One region of the Vibrio chagasii genome, then DNA from elsewhere that is predicted to be linked to it. Evidence: predicted binding sites of a transcription regulator. Region 1 holds the regulator's gene; the other holds the start of a gene.

Region 1 (7,487 bases):
TTAGAGATCTCTTGCTCTTTGGCTTTTACTTCGATTTCGCGACTTGGCAGCGTTTCAACGTAGTCCCATTTCTCTTCTGGAGGTGGTGGAATCACTTTGGCTGGTTTTGGCTTCGGTGTTGGTTTACTCACTACTGGAGCCGGTGCTGGTGGCTCTGGGTCATTACTCAATAGGTAAAGTCCGTAACCAAACCCGCCAACAAGGAGGATCGCCAAAAGACCACTACGCCATGGTTTACGGCGAGGGGCTTGTTTTTTGGTCGGTTTTTTCGTGCCACGACCACGCTTCACATAATCTCTATTAGCCACAAGACAATTCAGTAGTTGGTAATTCTGCTCTCATGGTAATCCAGATTGCGCGAGGATAATAGTGTAGAAATGGAAGCGGCACATCAAAATGTGCCGCAGATTTATATGGGTATTTCGAAGATTTACATTCGAGGTGGTGCAGTACTGCCTCGAACCACTAGGCTGGCTTCTAGCAGACGCGAACCTGCTTGCACATCGTTGCCTTTTAGTAGGTCTAGCATCATCAACATTGCTTGGCGTCCAATCTCATAACGAGGTTGAGAAATGGTGGTTAGCGGTGGATCGCAGTACTGAGCGAATTGAATATCATCAAAGCCAACAACAGATAAATCTTGAGGCACTCGTAAACCGAGTTTCTTGGCTTCTTGAATCGCACCAATTGCCATCGCATCGTTGTGACAGAAAATAGCGGTCGGCTGCTCTGGTAGCGCTAACAGTTGACGAACCGCTTGAGCACCCGCTTTGAAGGTAAAATCACCGATGGTGCTGTAGGCTGGGTTCATTGACACGCCAGCACGACGCAGCGCTTGTTGGTAACCTTGCTGACGGAACTTACATAGGGTTGCTGACATTGGGCCAGAGATTTGAGCGATACGCTTATGACCCAATTGAGCAAGGTAGTTCACGGCTTCGAATGCAGAAGTCAGGTTATCGATGTGTACCGTAGGCAGTTCTAGCTCTGGTGCGAACTCACACGCCATTACCATAGGAGGTAGGTTCTTTTGCTCAGACTTGCTGACATCGAACGGGTGGTCGGTGCCTAGTAGTAGCATGCCATCTGCTTGTTTGGTGAAGACGAGATTAACAAACGAAGACTCGCGTTTTTTCTGTTGGCCGCTGTCACCCAGCAGAACGAGGTAATCATTTTCGACAGCAGCATCTTCGATACCACGAATGATTTCTGCGAAATACGGGTCACAGATATCAGGAACGATAGTAATGATGGTTTTTGATTCGTTGCGACGTAAATTTCTAGCTAATGTATTGGGTGAGTATCCAGCTTCAAGTACGGCTGTTTCCACTCGTTTGCGAGTCGAAACTGAGACTTTCTCAGGATTCATCAAAGCTCGTGATACGGTAGCCGTTGAGACGCCTGCTAGCTGGGCAACATCCTTCATTGTCGCCATAAATTAAACCCTCTTTTAAGTTCCTTTGCTGCCTAAGTATCTAAGGCGTGAATAATAAATGTAATCGAATAGATATTATGAAAGTGTTGCTAACACTTTTTTTATTGCAATATTTTATTCGTTTCATCTGCGTAAAGTTACGGCTAGATTAACAAAAATCACATGACTCGTGTGAACTTGCTCACGAGAAATATGAAATATTTGTGAACAAACTTATCATTAGTTTTAACCCGAAGGGGTTTAGCTCAAGTCTTGCGGCTCTATATCGAGCGACCAACGAACTTTTTTCGCGGCGGGTAACATATTAATTGCCGGCTTCGCACTCATTAATAGCTTCTGCATAAGTGAGCGAGTTTGGGTTTGCAAAATCAACTGCCAGCGAGATTTACCCGCTCGCTTCGCCAGTGGCGCAGGGGTTGGGCCTAACACCATGCAATATTGGTCAAACAGTGGGTGTGATTCCAGTGTATGACGAACCTGACGTAGGAACTCTTCCACCAAGCGTGTGTCGTTCGCCTCTGCTCTAAATAGCGTCATAAAGGTGTAAGGTGGCAACATCGCTTGTTTACGCTCTGCTAAGGCCGTTTGAGCAAAGTGGTTATAGTCTTTGTGCAGCAATGCTTGCAGTAATCCGTGCTCTGGGTGGTGCGTTTGTAAGATCACCTCACCAGGCTTACTCGCACGACCTGCGCGACCTGCCACTTGAATGAACAACTGAGCAAGACGCTCAGAGGCTCGGAAGTCACTGCTGTATAAAGAGCCATCGACATCTAATAACGCCACGAGTGTCACGTCAGGGAAGTGGTGGCCTTTAGCTAACATCTGGGTGCCGATAAGGATCTGGTATTCACCTTTGCGAATCGATTCGAGTGCGCTCTCTAGGCTGCCTTTACGGCGAGTGCTGTCACGGTCAATACGAATGGTTTTGTATTCTGGGAATAGCTGACCAAGTTGCGCTTCCAACTGTTCGGTACCCACTCCGACCGTGACCAAGTTTGCTGAACCACAGCCTTGGCAGTTATGCACAATATGTTGCTGCGAGCCACAATGGTGGCAGCGCATTTCGTTGCTGTATTGGTGATAGGTGTAGTAGGCATCACAGCGCTTACACTCGGCTGTCCAACCACAATCGTGACACATCAATGCCGGAGAAAACCCTCGGCGGTTGAGGAACAGCATCACTTGGTTGCCAGATTTCAGGTGTCGTTGCATCTCGGCGATCAATGATGCAGACAAGCCACTTTCTAGGTATTCACCTTTCACATCCAACACTTTATTGGTGGTGGGTAGTGCGACACCGGCACGTGAGGTCAGAGTCAGGTGGCTGTACTTACCGATTTGCGCGTTGTGCAGTGTTTCGAAAGCTGGGGTTGCAGAGCCTAATACCACTGGAATCTGCGCTTTGTGCGCACGCATGATCGCCACATCACGAGCATGGTAGCGTAGGCTATCTTGCTGCTTATATGAGGCGTCGTGTTCTTCATCGACAATAATAATGCCCAAATCGGCAAACGGCGTGAACAGAGCTGAGCGAGTACCTATCACAATGCCGGCAATTTTATCGCGAGCCGATAACCACGCATTTAGGCGCTCTGAATCGTTTAGACCTGAGTGGACAACCTCAACAGGCACATTAAAGCGTCGCTTAAAGCGGTTAATGGTTTGTGGTGTTAGGCCAATCTCTGGTACCAGCACTAACGCTTGTTTACCCTGGTCGAGAATCGGCTTAATCATATTTAGGTAGACTTCCGTCTTGCCTGAACCCGTGACACCTTCTAACAGGAAGCAACCAAAGCTGTTTTGACTATTTACCGTTGCAATTGCGATGGCTTGCTCTTCGTTGAGCTTAGGTTTGTCCTGGTCGTTTTCGAGGTCGGCTGGCCATGGCTGTCGTTTCGGCTTCTTCTCAACCGATTCAATCCAACCTTTTTCTCCCAGTGTTTTGAGAACAGCGCTGCCTACCTCTTGGTCGATGAACTCTTGATGAGGAACGGCACCGTGCTCCAACATGTGCATGACTTTAGCTTGCTTGACCGCGCGACCAAAGCCTTGCATTAACTGATCTCTGCCTGACGGCGTTAGCTGCCACTCAACCAAAGTTGCGAAGTCTGCCGCTTTGCCTTTGCGTAAAGCTCTGGGTAGGGCATTGGCAAAGGTTTCGCCAAGTGGGTATTGATAGAACTGACTGCACCACGTTAATAGTGAGTAGACAGAGTCCGGCCAAACCGGCTGGTTATCTAGCAACGCTTTAATCGGTTTGAGTTTGTCTAGTTCGAATTCTGATTCGTTAACCAGAGCCGTGACAATCCCAGTTAAGGTTTGTCGTCCAAAAGGCACAGAGACTCGACCACCAATAATCGGAAATAGGTGGCTTGGAATCTTGTAATCGAACTGCTTGTCGAGTGGGACAGGCAGCGCCACACGGGCAATCATTGGACGCATAAAGGGACGGCTTTATCTGAGTTGACGAGAGCGAACAGTCTAAAGGATAAGGCGGTTAAATTCGAGAAACAGTTTGGCTGACAAGGGGAAGTGAGTGCCTGAAAGTCGCTGCCGCCAAAGAATTTCAATAGATGAAGAAAATAATATCAATATTGGCGAAAAATGTATCAAATCAGTTGATCCTACTTCACAGATTCATTACTATACTGCACCTTAAAGGTATGGCTTCGTCGCGCTTTAGTGATGAGCGGTGTCTTTATTTCTTTTTTAAACTACGTGTGGTGTGCGGCTTAGAATCGTATAGCGACACGGCCTACTTGAGGTTATCCCATGAAAGCTGGAATCCACCCAGAATACAAAGCAGTTACTGCTACTTGTTCTTGCGGCAACACTTTTGAGTTCAACTCAACGCTAGCAAAAGAATCAATCCACCTAGACGTATGTGACAAATGTCACCCGTTCTACACTGGTAAGCAACGTATCGTAGATACAGGCGGCCGTGTTGATCGCTTCAACAAGCGTTTCGGTGCTCTTTCTAGCAAGAAGTAATTCTCGCTATTTAGACATAAAAAGGACACTTCGGTGTCCTTTTTTGTTGCCTGAAATTTGAGAAAATACAGACTTTCCCCTCAAGCTTTCATTCTCTCCTACACCAAGCAGCTTGCCTCTATATTGAAGGGTAATTCTTCGCTTATTACTCATCACTGCAAATCCGCTCGAAAGTTCAACAAGCGATAGTAATTTCAACTGCTCACTGGTCTTATTAGTAGTGAAATCTCGTTTTTTAATGAGACAGAGGCCTTTACCACCTAGGAACTTTGAAGTACATCCATTAACATGAACAAGATCCCCCTAATAATAATATCCTAGGAACCTACACCTATGTCTGAAGACAGCCGCCAAGATCAATCCTCTCAAGAATTATCACCTCAAGAACAATTCCGTCAGCAAGCTCTTGATTATCATGAGTTCCCAATTCCAGGCAAAATTGCCATTGAGCTGACGAAGCCTGCAAACTCTGCAGAAGACCTAGCACTTGCATACAGCCCAGGCGTGGCTGAGCCTGTTCGTGAGATCGCACAGAACGTTGATAACGTTTATAAGTACACAGGTAAAGGCAACATGGTTGCAGTTATCTCTAACGGTACTGCGATTCTTGGCCTAGGTAACCTTGGTCCAATTGCTTCTAAACCAGTAATGGAAGGTAAAGCGCTACTGTTTAAGCGTTTCGCTGGTTTAGATTCTATCGATATTGAAGTAAAACACCGCACAATCGATGAGTTTGTCGATACAGTTGCGAACATCGCAGATACATTCGGCGGTATCAACCTAGAAGACATCAAAGCACCAGACTGTTTTGAGATTGAACGTCGCCTGATTGAGCGTTGTGATGTACCAGTATTCCACGATGACCAACACGGTACTGCGATCGTAACAGCAGCAGGTATGCTGAACGCGATCGAGCTTCAAGGTAAGAAGCTAGAAGAGTGTAAGATCGTTTGTTTAGGTGCTGGCGCAGCGGCGGTTGCGTGTATGGAGCTACTGATTAAGTGTGGCGCTCAGCGTGAGAAGATCTACATGCTTGACCGTAAGGGTGTGATCCACACTCGTCGTGATGATCTGAACGAATACAAAGAACTATTCGCAAACAACACAGATAAGCGTATGCTTGAAGATGTTATCGAAGGTGCTGACCTATTCTTGGGCGTATCAGGCCCTAACCTACTACCGGCAGAAGCACTAACATTAATGGCTGATAAGCCAGTTGTGTTTGCATGTTCAAACCCAGATCCAGAGATCAAGCCTGAGCTTGCTCACGAAGTTCGTTCTGACCTTATTATGGGTACAGGCCGCAGTGATTACCCTAACCAAGTAAACAACGTACTTTGTTTCCCATTCATTTTCCGTGGTGCACTTGATGTGCGTGCAAGCGAAATCAATGACGAAATGAAGCTTGCAGCGGTTAAAGCCATTCGTGAACTGGCGAAAGAAGAAGTGCCAGCGGAAGTATTAAAAGCAGCGGGTGAGACGTCACTTGAGTTCGGTAAGGGTTACATCATTCCTAAGCCAATGGACCCACGTTTACTTCCTCGCGTAGCGAAAGCAGTAGCAGAAGCGGCCGTTGAATCTGGCGTTGCGCGTATCGAGATGCCTGCTAACTACATGGCATAGAAGCATATGGCATAGCGACTGGATGGAGTAGTCGCTTGTTATAGCGGTTGCTCCATAGAGCACAAATAATAAAAAACCGACTCATCTGGAGTCGGTTTTTTTATGTCTCTTATTCACAGAACACTGATAAGACGAATCAGTAATGTGAACATTCAGCTAAAGCGAATCAATATTGAAGGCAGTGACTGAGTTATTGTTATTCTTCGTCAAACGCTTCGAACTCGATGCCCATTTCTGTCATCAGTTTTTTCACTTCAGCAGGGATATCATCTGGGCGGTCTTTACGAAGGTCTTCATCTGTTGGCAGTGGTTGGCCTGTGTACGCATGTAGAAAAGCTTCACACAGTAGCTCACTGTTTGTTGCATGGCGCAGGTTGTTGATCTGGCGGCGAGTACGCTCGTCAGTAAGCACCTTTAGCACTTTTAAAGGGATAGAAACTGTAATCTTCTTTACTTGTTCGCTTTTCTTTCCATGCTCAGCATATGGGCTTATGTATTCACCATTCCAGTCGGCCATTGCGTACCTTCATCACTTTAGTTGTTAGATTAAATTAATAGTGGTGATTTTAGCGGGATTTACCGCCATAAGCAAAGACATATAGACGTCTAGAAGTGTTGACGTCTCACGTTTATGAAAGTAAAGTGGATAACATATATCTAACACAGCCGCAAAATGCCGACAAGCAGCTGTGACTCTCAGACGCAAACTTGTAAGGAAGCACCTATGAGCAGCCGGAAGCCAGCAACAATCGCAGTACGTACTGGTATCGAGTCAGACACGCAACACCATGCCGTTGTCCCACCTATTTATCTTTCGACTAACTATGGGTTTCCCGCTTTTGGTGAAGTGCCAAAGTACGATTACACCCGTTCAGGTAACCCAAACCGCGGTTTATTAGAAACGGCACTGTTTGAGCTTGAATCGGGCAAAGGTGCAGTGGTTACTAACTGCGGTACTTCTGCACTTAACTTATGGGTTTCTGCTTTCTTAGGCAGTGATGATCTGATTGTCGCACCACACGACTGCTATGGTGGTACTTACCGTTTGTTTAACACTCGCTCACTAAAAGGTGACTTCAAAGTTCTGTTTGTTGATCAATCGGATCAAGCGGCACTGGATGCGGCGATCGCGCTTAAGCCAAAGTTGATCTTAATTGAAACACCATCGAATCCTTTAGTTCGTGTAGTTGATATTGCAGAAACTTGCCGTAAAGCGAAAGAGGTTGGTGCTCTGGTTGCTGTCGACAATACATTTTTGACACCAGTGTTCCAAAAGCCTTTAGAGCTGGGTGCGGATTTTGTTATCCACTCAACGACTAAATACATCAACGGACATTCAGATGTGATTGGTGGTGTGGTGATCACTAAAACAGAAGAGCACGCTGAAGAGCTAGCATGGTGGGGTAACTGTATTGGTGCGACCGGCACACCATTTGAT
Region 2 (7,487 bases), 1.6 Mb from region 1:
GCGAGATTCTGACATAGCAATAGGATCGCTTTCTATTTTCGGTGGTCCTTCTGTTACAGAGACACAGCCAGACAATGAGATAGAAGCAATCAGAGCTGAGAATAGGGGATTTGAAAACAACGACTTGGCAGGCATGTGAAGCTCCTTATGAACACCAGACAATCATATGAAATTGGTAAACATAAGGTGGTAAATCTATGGTGGAATGCGACCCACTCTCCATAAAAAAACTGCGTACAACTGGCTTGTTTTCATCGTTAAAGGAATCAACAGCTTATTGTACGCAGCTTTCTTTTACTGACTAAATAGCGAATAGCTAATCGTCTTTGGTGAAGTTCTCTTCGCTGAAGTGATCCAAATCGTAAGGCGTTTGTTGGTAAACGCAGTAGTTTAGCCAATTTGAGAACAGTAAGTGACCGTGGCTGCGCCAGCTTGCGACCGGTTTGTTGTCTGGGTTATTGTTCGGGTAGTAGTTGATAGGGATGACTGGCTCCATGCCTTCACCTAAATCACGGATGTATTCATTGTGAAGCGTGTGTGCATCGTATTCAGGGTGACCAGTCACAAACACGTTTCGCTTGTCTTTGGTTGATGCTAGATACACACCAGCGACATCTGAAGTTGCAAGCACATCAAGGTCGGTATGCTCTGCTAGATACTCTGGTGAGAAATCCGCATAGCGAGAGTGTGGCGCTAAGAAGGTGTCATCAAAACCACGCAGAATAGGGTGGTAAGGGTTGTGAATCTCGTGGTTGTAAACGCCCGAAAGCTTCTCTTTACGAGTACGCTTCGGTAAGTCATACAGCAGTTTCAAGCCCGCTTGAGCAGCCCAGCACACATAGAGAGTCGAGGTAACATGCTTGTTAGCCCACTCCATGATGGTTTTTAGGTGGTCCCAGTAGATAACATCTTCAAACTGAACCAAGCCCAGTGGCGCACCAGTGATGATCAGTCCATCAAAGTTACGGTTTTTGACCATCTCAAATTGACGGTAAAAGTTATCCAAGTGCTCGGTCGGTGTATTTTTACTTGGACGATCATCGATTCGAAGCAGCTCAACATCCACTTGCAACGGGCTATTGGATAGTAGGCGTAAGAATTGAGTCTCGGTTTCAATCTTCTTCGGCATTAGGTTGAGGATCAAGACTCGAAGTGGACGGATTTCCTGTGTCGATGCTCTTGATAGCGGCATAACAAAGATGTTTTCTTCACGAAGAACATCGCTCGCTGGCAATTGGTCTGGAATGCGAATAGGCACAGCTTTCTCCCTAAGCTAGATATGTAGACGTCTATACTTCTAAATCTATAATAGTTTGATGCGCTTGTCGATATACAAAATGGATAGTTGTAAATTATTTGTGTTTTTATCAAGAGAGCACTTAGTCGTCTTGTGGTTATTGTCTCTGCTCAACAATGCAAAGACGTGTAGAAGAGTGATTGAGTACGGATATCGGTAGTAATCAGAGCAACAGAGTACTATTTACGATAAACTCATGTTTTTGATTTAAGCCGTAATGTATCAATGAAGTTAATACTCATTCGAGGGCTGCCAGGTTCGGGTAAGTCAACAAAAGCAAAAACTTATGACGCCTTGCATGTCGAAGCCGATATGTATTTTGTCAACGAACAAGGTGAGTACTGCTTTGATCCTAAACAGTTACAACAGGCCCATGAGTGGTGCCAGAACACCGCTGAAAATGGTCTAAAGCAAGGGAAGGACGTCGTCGTATCGAATACCTTCATTAAACACTGGGAAATGAAGGCTTATCGTCAACTTGCTCTCAAATACAAGGCGGATTTAGTGATTGAAGTTTGCCGAGAAAACTACGGCACTATTCACGATATTGAACCATCGGTGATTAAGCGCATGGCGAGAGATTGGCAAGAGTAGCTCTACATTCATGCCGCTCCATAGAGTGGGTAAACCCTCATATTAAACTAACAAAGCAATTCCAAGGTAACGATTGAAATGGCAAAACGTTCTGTTGTCGTAGAGATGACTTCTTACGGTATTTACTCCACGTGGGATTCTAAATCTAAAGACCTACCAAAAATCCAAGAGTTTACCACCACTGTTGACGCTGAAATCGACGTTGAATTTGGCTATATCTTGAATATCAAAAAAGCCAAAGGTGAAAAGATCCGTTACTGCATTTATCACCCGGATATCACAACCGACAAAGGCGAAGTGCTTGAGCCGTTCGATGGTGAAGAGTACGTCGGCAATAACGATTGGGATTTCTACCTAGGCGACACCATTTGGGCACCAGTCTCAAACAAGATCGGTAAATGGCGCATGACGGTCGAACTTAAAGGCAACATCATCGCAGATAAGACATTCGACCTAGTAGCAAAAGATCAAGGCCAGTTCTGGAAGCGCAGGGGGTTCTAGCCTCGAACTTCTAGACAAATTTGAACAATAAAAAAGCCGAGTCTTATAGAACTCGGCTTTTTGACATTAGCTAGGTGACATTCTTTATCTAGCTTAGAAGTAAGATTATTGCGTTACGTAAGCCACAACAAACTCAGTGATAGCAACCATGTCTTTCACTGCTATGTACTCTTCAGTGGTGTGCACTTTCGCCATACCTGTAGATAGGTTAACGGTTGTTAGACCTTTCGCATTGAAGTTATTTGCATCACTGCCGCCGCCGGTGCGCTTGGTGTTTGCAGTAACGCCAAGCTTCTCGAACGCCGATTTGATAGAAAGAATGTGCGGGTTATCGTCTGCAATAACGAATGCATCGTAAGCACGAGTTGATTCGATTTCTACTTCAGCACCGAATTGCTTTGCGCTCTCTTCAAACGTTGAAATCATATGTTCAACTTGCGCTGTTAGCTTGTCGCCATTTAGTGAGCGAGCTTCCGCAACCACTTTTAGTTCTGGCATAACGATGTTAGTCGCTTGACCGCCTTCAACAATACCCACGTTCGCAGTTGTTTCTTCATCAATACGAAGTAGGTTCATTTTAGTAATAGCGTCTGCTGCTACTTGAATTGCACTGATGCCTTCTTCTGGTGCTAGCCCAGCGTGAGCAGGGCGACCTTTGATAGTTGCAACGATCTTTTGTTGGCCTGGAGCAGCGTTTACGATTGTGCCGATAGGGCCGCCTGTATCTAGAACGATAGCATGCTCAGATTGAATGTAAGACATATCGAAGTTCAAAGACCCGAATAGACCGCCTTCTTCGAATACGGTGAATGCAATTTCAATGGTCTTGTGTGCTTGACCTTCAGCTTGAATGCAGCGAACGGCTTCCATGATAGCCGCAATGCCAGACTTGTCGTCACCACCTAGGATAGTGTTGCCCTTTGAACGGATGATGCCATCTTCGATGATTGGCTCAATGCCGATACCTGGGGTTACTGTGTCCATGTGGCAGCTGAATACTGTGCTACCCCGTAGCGTGCCGTCTAAACGCGCGTAGATGTTGAAGCCATTCGATACTTCTTCAGGAACCGCCAGTTTATGTACGTCAAAACCTAGTTCGCCTAACTGCTCAGCCAGCGCTTCAGCAATTACTTTTTCGTTGCGAGATTCACTATCGATTTTCACAAGATCGCAGAAATGGTCGACTAGACGTTGTTCATTAATTTGGGTCATTGTTAATTCTCATTATGTGTCCGCTAGCTATAAAAAACTACGGAGGTAGGAACAGGAAAATCACTATAACGCCTCTTTGTAGGATGATTGCCTGAGTTAAATCAAGAAAACCGCCTGAATATTCCAGATTATGAGAAAAACAAGATCCAGTTCTATAAGTTGACAACATTTTAATCTGTATATTGCTCGGGTATACTGCAAACCGAAATTAACCATGCAGAAAGTAAGAACACTGCCCGAATAGTAAGAGAACTATGCGATTGATAATGGCACTTATAAATTAATAAAAACAATGTTTTAGGGTCATTCCTGCTTGTTGTTACAATGAGTGCTTTTCTGGGCTTCTTTCTGCTGTATCCAATCAACGATGTAGATTTGACTAACTCGCAAGTCAACGAGCCCGCTGTTTACACCCCAGAAAAAGAACTTTCTAAAACAGAATATGGAAAAAAGCTAATTCATATTCTCGATTTGTCTCGAAGCGATCCCATATTCGCTGATAAAGCGCTGGCTCAACTACCTCGCCTGCATCCAACAAGAGACTTAGTCATCTACAAAGCGTACCGTCTTATGATATTGACGAACGTGGCGCAACATCAGCAAGACACTAAAGCCGTGATGGGATATTTAGACGAGATCAACAACCTTGCTGAACAAGAAGGTATGTTGTGGTTGAAATCGCAGTCATTGGTTGAATCTGCAATTGAATATCTTAAAGAGGGCGACCTTGCAGCGTCTGAAATTCAGATTCGTTCCGCTATCGGGATTGCAGAGTCGATTCGTTACGATGAGCTATTGGTCAAAGCTTACAACACGGCGGGTGCAATCAATAATGTGCGTAATGACCTTCAAGATGCGCAGTACTTCTTCCATAAAGGGTTACAACTAGGGAAGAAGTACCCAAAGCATATTTATAACAGCAAGCTCATGTCGAACATGGCTTTGCTTTACATCTACTTAGAAGATTGGCCGAAAGCACTAGGCATTCTAGAAAAAGCCAAAAAGCTCTATTTTGACAGTGGTCTATTTGAAGATGAAGCCATTGGCATCCTTTATATCAACGAATCGTTCAGTTACTTAAGTAGTGGTGATTTAATCAACGGTCGTATTGCTTATGAAAAGGCAGAAGCGCTCAACAGCGATAAAGTGAGCAATCGATATAAAATACTCGTACTAAGAGCGTACAGTGAAGTGCTGTTGGCGGAAGGAAAGTTAAACGCTGCACTTGCAGTCGCCAATCAGTGCCTAAGAATAGCTGTAAACTCTTTGCTTTGAAGGGCTTTCTGCCAAGACAGTTCCAACGCTTCACCTCCTTCATTAATCGTCAGATGATCAACTAAAAGTTTTAAGAATCGTCCTTCTAATGCCATCAGAAAGTCAGTCTTCGTAGGGAAAGGATGGCTGATTCCCGTTCTTGAGATTTTGGTTGCTTGGCTTAACGTGGTGTAAGACATGTTTTCGTAGCCAACCGTCAATAACTGATGACAGCTGGTATCGAGGATGAGTTGAATAGTGCGACAGGTATCGATCTTACTACGCTTAGCCATCTTTAAGAGCGCCTATATAAAGAAATCAAAGTAAAAGCATACTCTCATATGAAATGCTATTCCATATAGTGAGCCGGTTAATGAAGGAAAACTTAGATCTATGTTTTGATTCTAGCTTCTTATTTTATATTTATAGCTGAGTTTGGTGTTGGGTTTAGTATAAGCTGTTGGCTTTTACAAAATCATTGCTAGCAAGTCGAAGAGCTTAAAGAAAAGCCATTCCGACCTAGGTTAGATAGAATGGCTCGAATGGATTTACTGTCGCTAATATTAAAATGTGTTGGAGAGGTAGGGAGTATTAGCGCGTTTAGCTATTTAATTGGTTTATGTTATTTGGCTATACCTTGCAGCATCTCAACCAACTCACCCTCTGTGGTTGGCTCTTTTGCTAGCTCGATGACAGCAGAGGCGCCGCCTTTAAGCATATAGGCTTGAGTGCCACAGTGGTCATAGTGGAACCATTTACCATCTACACATACGTCGGTATAACATCTTGGGTCTTGTTTGAGTTCCATATCAATTTCCTCATTAACATTTGGATAACGTTTTTTAGGCCAATTGATCACAAAATGCTGAGAATTGATCTAGATCAATCAGGTGCTTGAATAGTTGAACAATGTTCAAATAAGAGAGCTGTGTCGAGGTGCCAAAATTCACTATCAAGCACTTAGGTAACTGATATCTTCTAAAGCACGTGATTATCGTTAACAACTGATTCTCTTTTTCTTGCCAGTTTCTTGTTTTCTACTTACGCTACAAATTCTTTATCTCCCTGAATCTTTGACTGTGTTTTACTAATGACCAATATATTTATCGTTGTAGTGGTACTTGTTGTCTTCTTTTACTTCATTCAGAAGTACGTATTCAAACATGACGACACCAAAGACCACGCTTATCAAAAGAGAGGTGCGTTGCTCAACATGCAACAAGCCGCGTTTTACAATGCACTGACTACGGCGGTTGGTACTCACGGTGTCGTGTTTGCCAAAGTGAACATGTCGAATGTGTTGGCACCTGCGAAAACGAATACTAAGAAGAACTGGTTTATCGCGAATAATAAGATCTCTCGTAGCTATTTTGATTTTGTGGTCTGTGACCCACGAACGTTGGAACCGCGCGTGATCATCGAGCTTGATAATGGTAAAGAGCTAAATAAAGGCAAAGTGGATCGAGAGAAGCTGCTTATCCATGTGTGTAAGTCTGCTGGTTTGCCGCTTATTGGCGCTTCAGTAAAACACAGTTACCAAGTGAGCCGTTTGAAGAGACTGCTCGCGACACATATCGATCTTATCGAACCTGCCAAGGAGGTTCGATTCTGTAAGAAGTGCGGTAGCCCGATGATCATCAAGCTGGCTAGCCAAGGTGACTACAAAGGACGACGTTTTTTCACTTGTAGTCGTCAACCGAACTGTACTTATACCGAAAACTACAATGTTGTGTTCGATGTAGAAGAGGAATAACAAAGAGTAGGGCACAGGCTCAGTGTGACCTAACTCAAGTTTATTTCTGTTTCACGTCTAAAAAATCAACGTATTGATGCGAATAAGAGCAAACGGTTGATTCAAGTGCAATTTCCACTTGCGCCACAATACATCAGTCGTTAATATCTTCCTCGTTCTTAAGGAATGGGTCCGTAGCTCAGTTGGTTAGAGTACTACCTTGACATGGTAGGGGTCGGCGATTCGAGTTCGCCCGGACCCACCATTCCTTCTGTTACTTGTTGTCAAAGTAGCGGCTTTTGATTTAGTCACAATCGTCATAAAGAAGATTAAAAACATTGTGCGTCCGTAGCTCAGTTGGTTAGAGTACCGCCTTGACATGGCGGGGGTCGGTGATTCGAGTTCACTCGGACGCACCATTATTCGTTCTTAGGAACAAGCAAAAAAGCCCACCTAGTGTGGGCTTTTTTGTGTCTGAAATTCGCCAATTTACCCTGGCCTAGTTCTACTTAACGCTCGTCTTACCTACATCAACAGTTCTTAGATTTTCTTTAATGCCACATCTGTTGCTTCAAGTCTGCAAGTCACATCCTCAAGTGCCAGCGGGCGTCAACCTACTAGAACGCCTCTCTGTGCTTTAGCATCGAACTCATTTTTAACCTGCTAACTCACGCATGAATAAGCCATAGTGAGCTCATTACCTACGTGTTGAATACGTGTTATCTAACGCTATCCACGTTTTAATACCCAAAAAATTACTTATAAACATTGGAGATTATTAAACGTGATTAAGCTGTTTATATCGATCAAGCCGAAGCAATGAAGGTAATAAACAAAGTTAGTTTATACATAATGAGCTATACAATAAAAAAATATGGGATTTCAATTTATATTTAT

Evidence for each region. Region 1 encodes MetJ, which represses methionine synthesis genes. Its sites were predicted from a motif close to TTAGACNTNTANANGTCTAA; they were not measured.
Region 2: the regulator MetJ is predicted to act here: its motif matches at 1,282-1,301, upstream of metA (homoserine O-acetyltransferase MetA).

Annotation. Positions count from the first base shown of each region.
Region 1 covers NZ_AP025465.1:3,135,418-3,142,904, reverse strand. The annotation lists gene ftsN (cell division protein FtsN) at 1-308, opposite strand, end outside; gene cytR (DNA-binding transcriptional regulator CytR) at 431-1,435, opposite strand; gene priA (primosomal protein N') at 1,676-3,877, opposite strand; gene rpmE (50S ribosomal protein L31) at 4,208-4,426, shown strand; gene OCV52_RS14510 (malic enzyme-like NAD(P)-binding protein) at 4,760-6,049, shown strand; gene metJ (met regulon transcriptional regulator MetJ) at 6,246-6,566, opposite strand; gene OCV52_RS14500 (O-succinylhomoserine (thiol)-lyase) at 6,774-7,487, shown strand, end outside.
Region 2 covers NZ_AP025465.1:1,542,649-1,550,135, forward strand. The annotation lists gene pilW (type IV pilus biogenesis/stability protein PilW) at 1-135, opposite strand, end outside; gene metA (homoserine O-acetyltransferase MetA) at 317-1,258, opposite strand; gene OCV52_RS07105 (AAA family ATPase) at 1,523-1,891, shown strand; gene OCV52_RS07110 (DUF3859 domain-containing protein) at 1,970-2,392, shown strand; gene OCV52_RS07115 (M20/M25/M40 family metallo-hydrolase) at 2,498-3,604, opposite strand; partial or broken gene OCV52_RS07120 (GGDEF domain-containing protein) at 3,884-4,855, shown strand; gene OCV52_RS07125 (TetR/AcrR family transcriptional regulator) at 4,843-5,151, opposite strand; gene OCV52_RS07130 (hypothetical protein) at 5,481-5,666, opposite strand; gene OCV52_RS07135 (DUF2726 domain-containing protein) at 5,949-6,611, shown strand; tRNA gene OCV52_RS07140 (tRNA-Val) at 6,779-6,855, shown strand; tRNA gene OCV52_RS07145 (tRNA-Val) at 6,933-7,009, shown strand.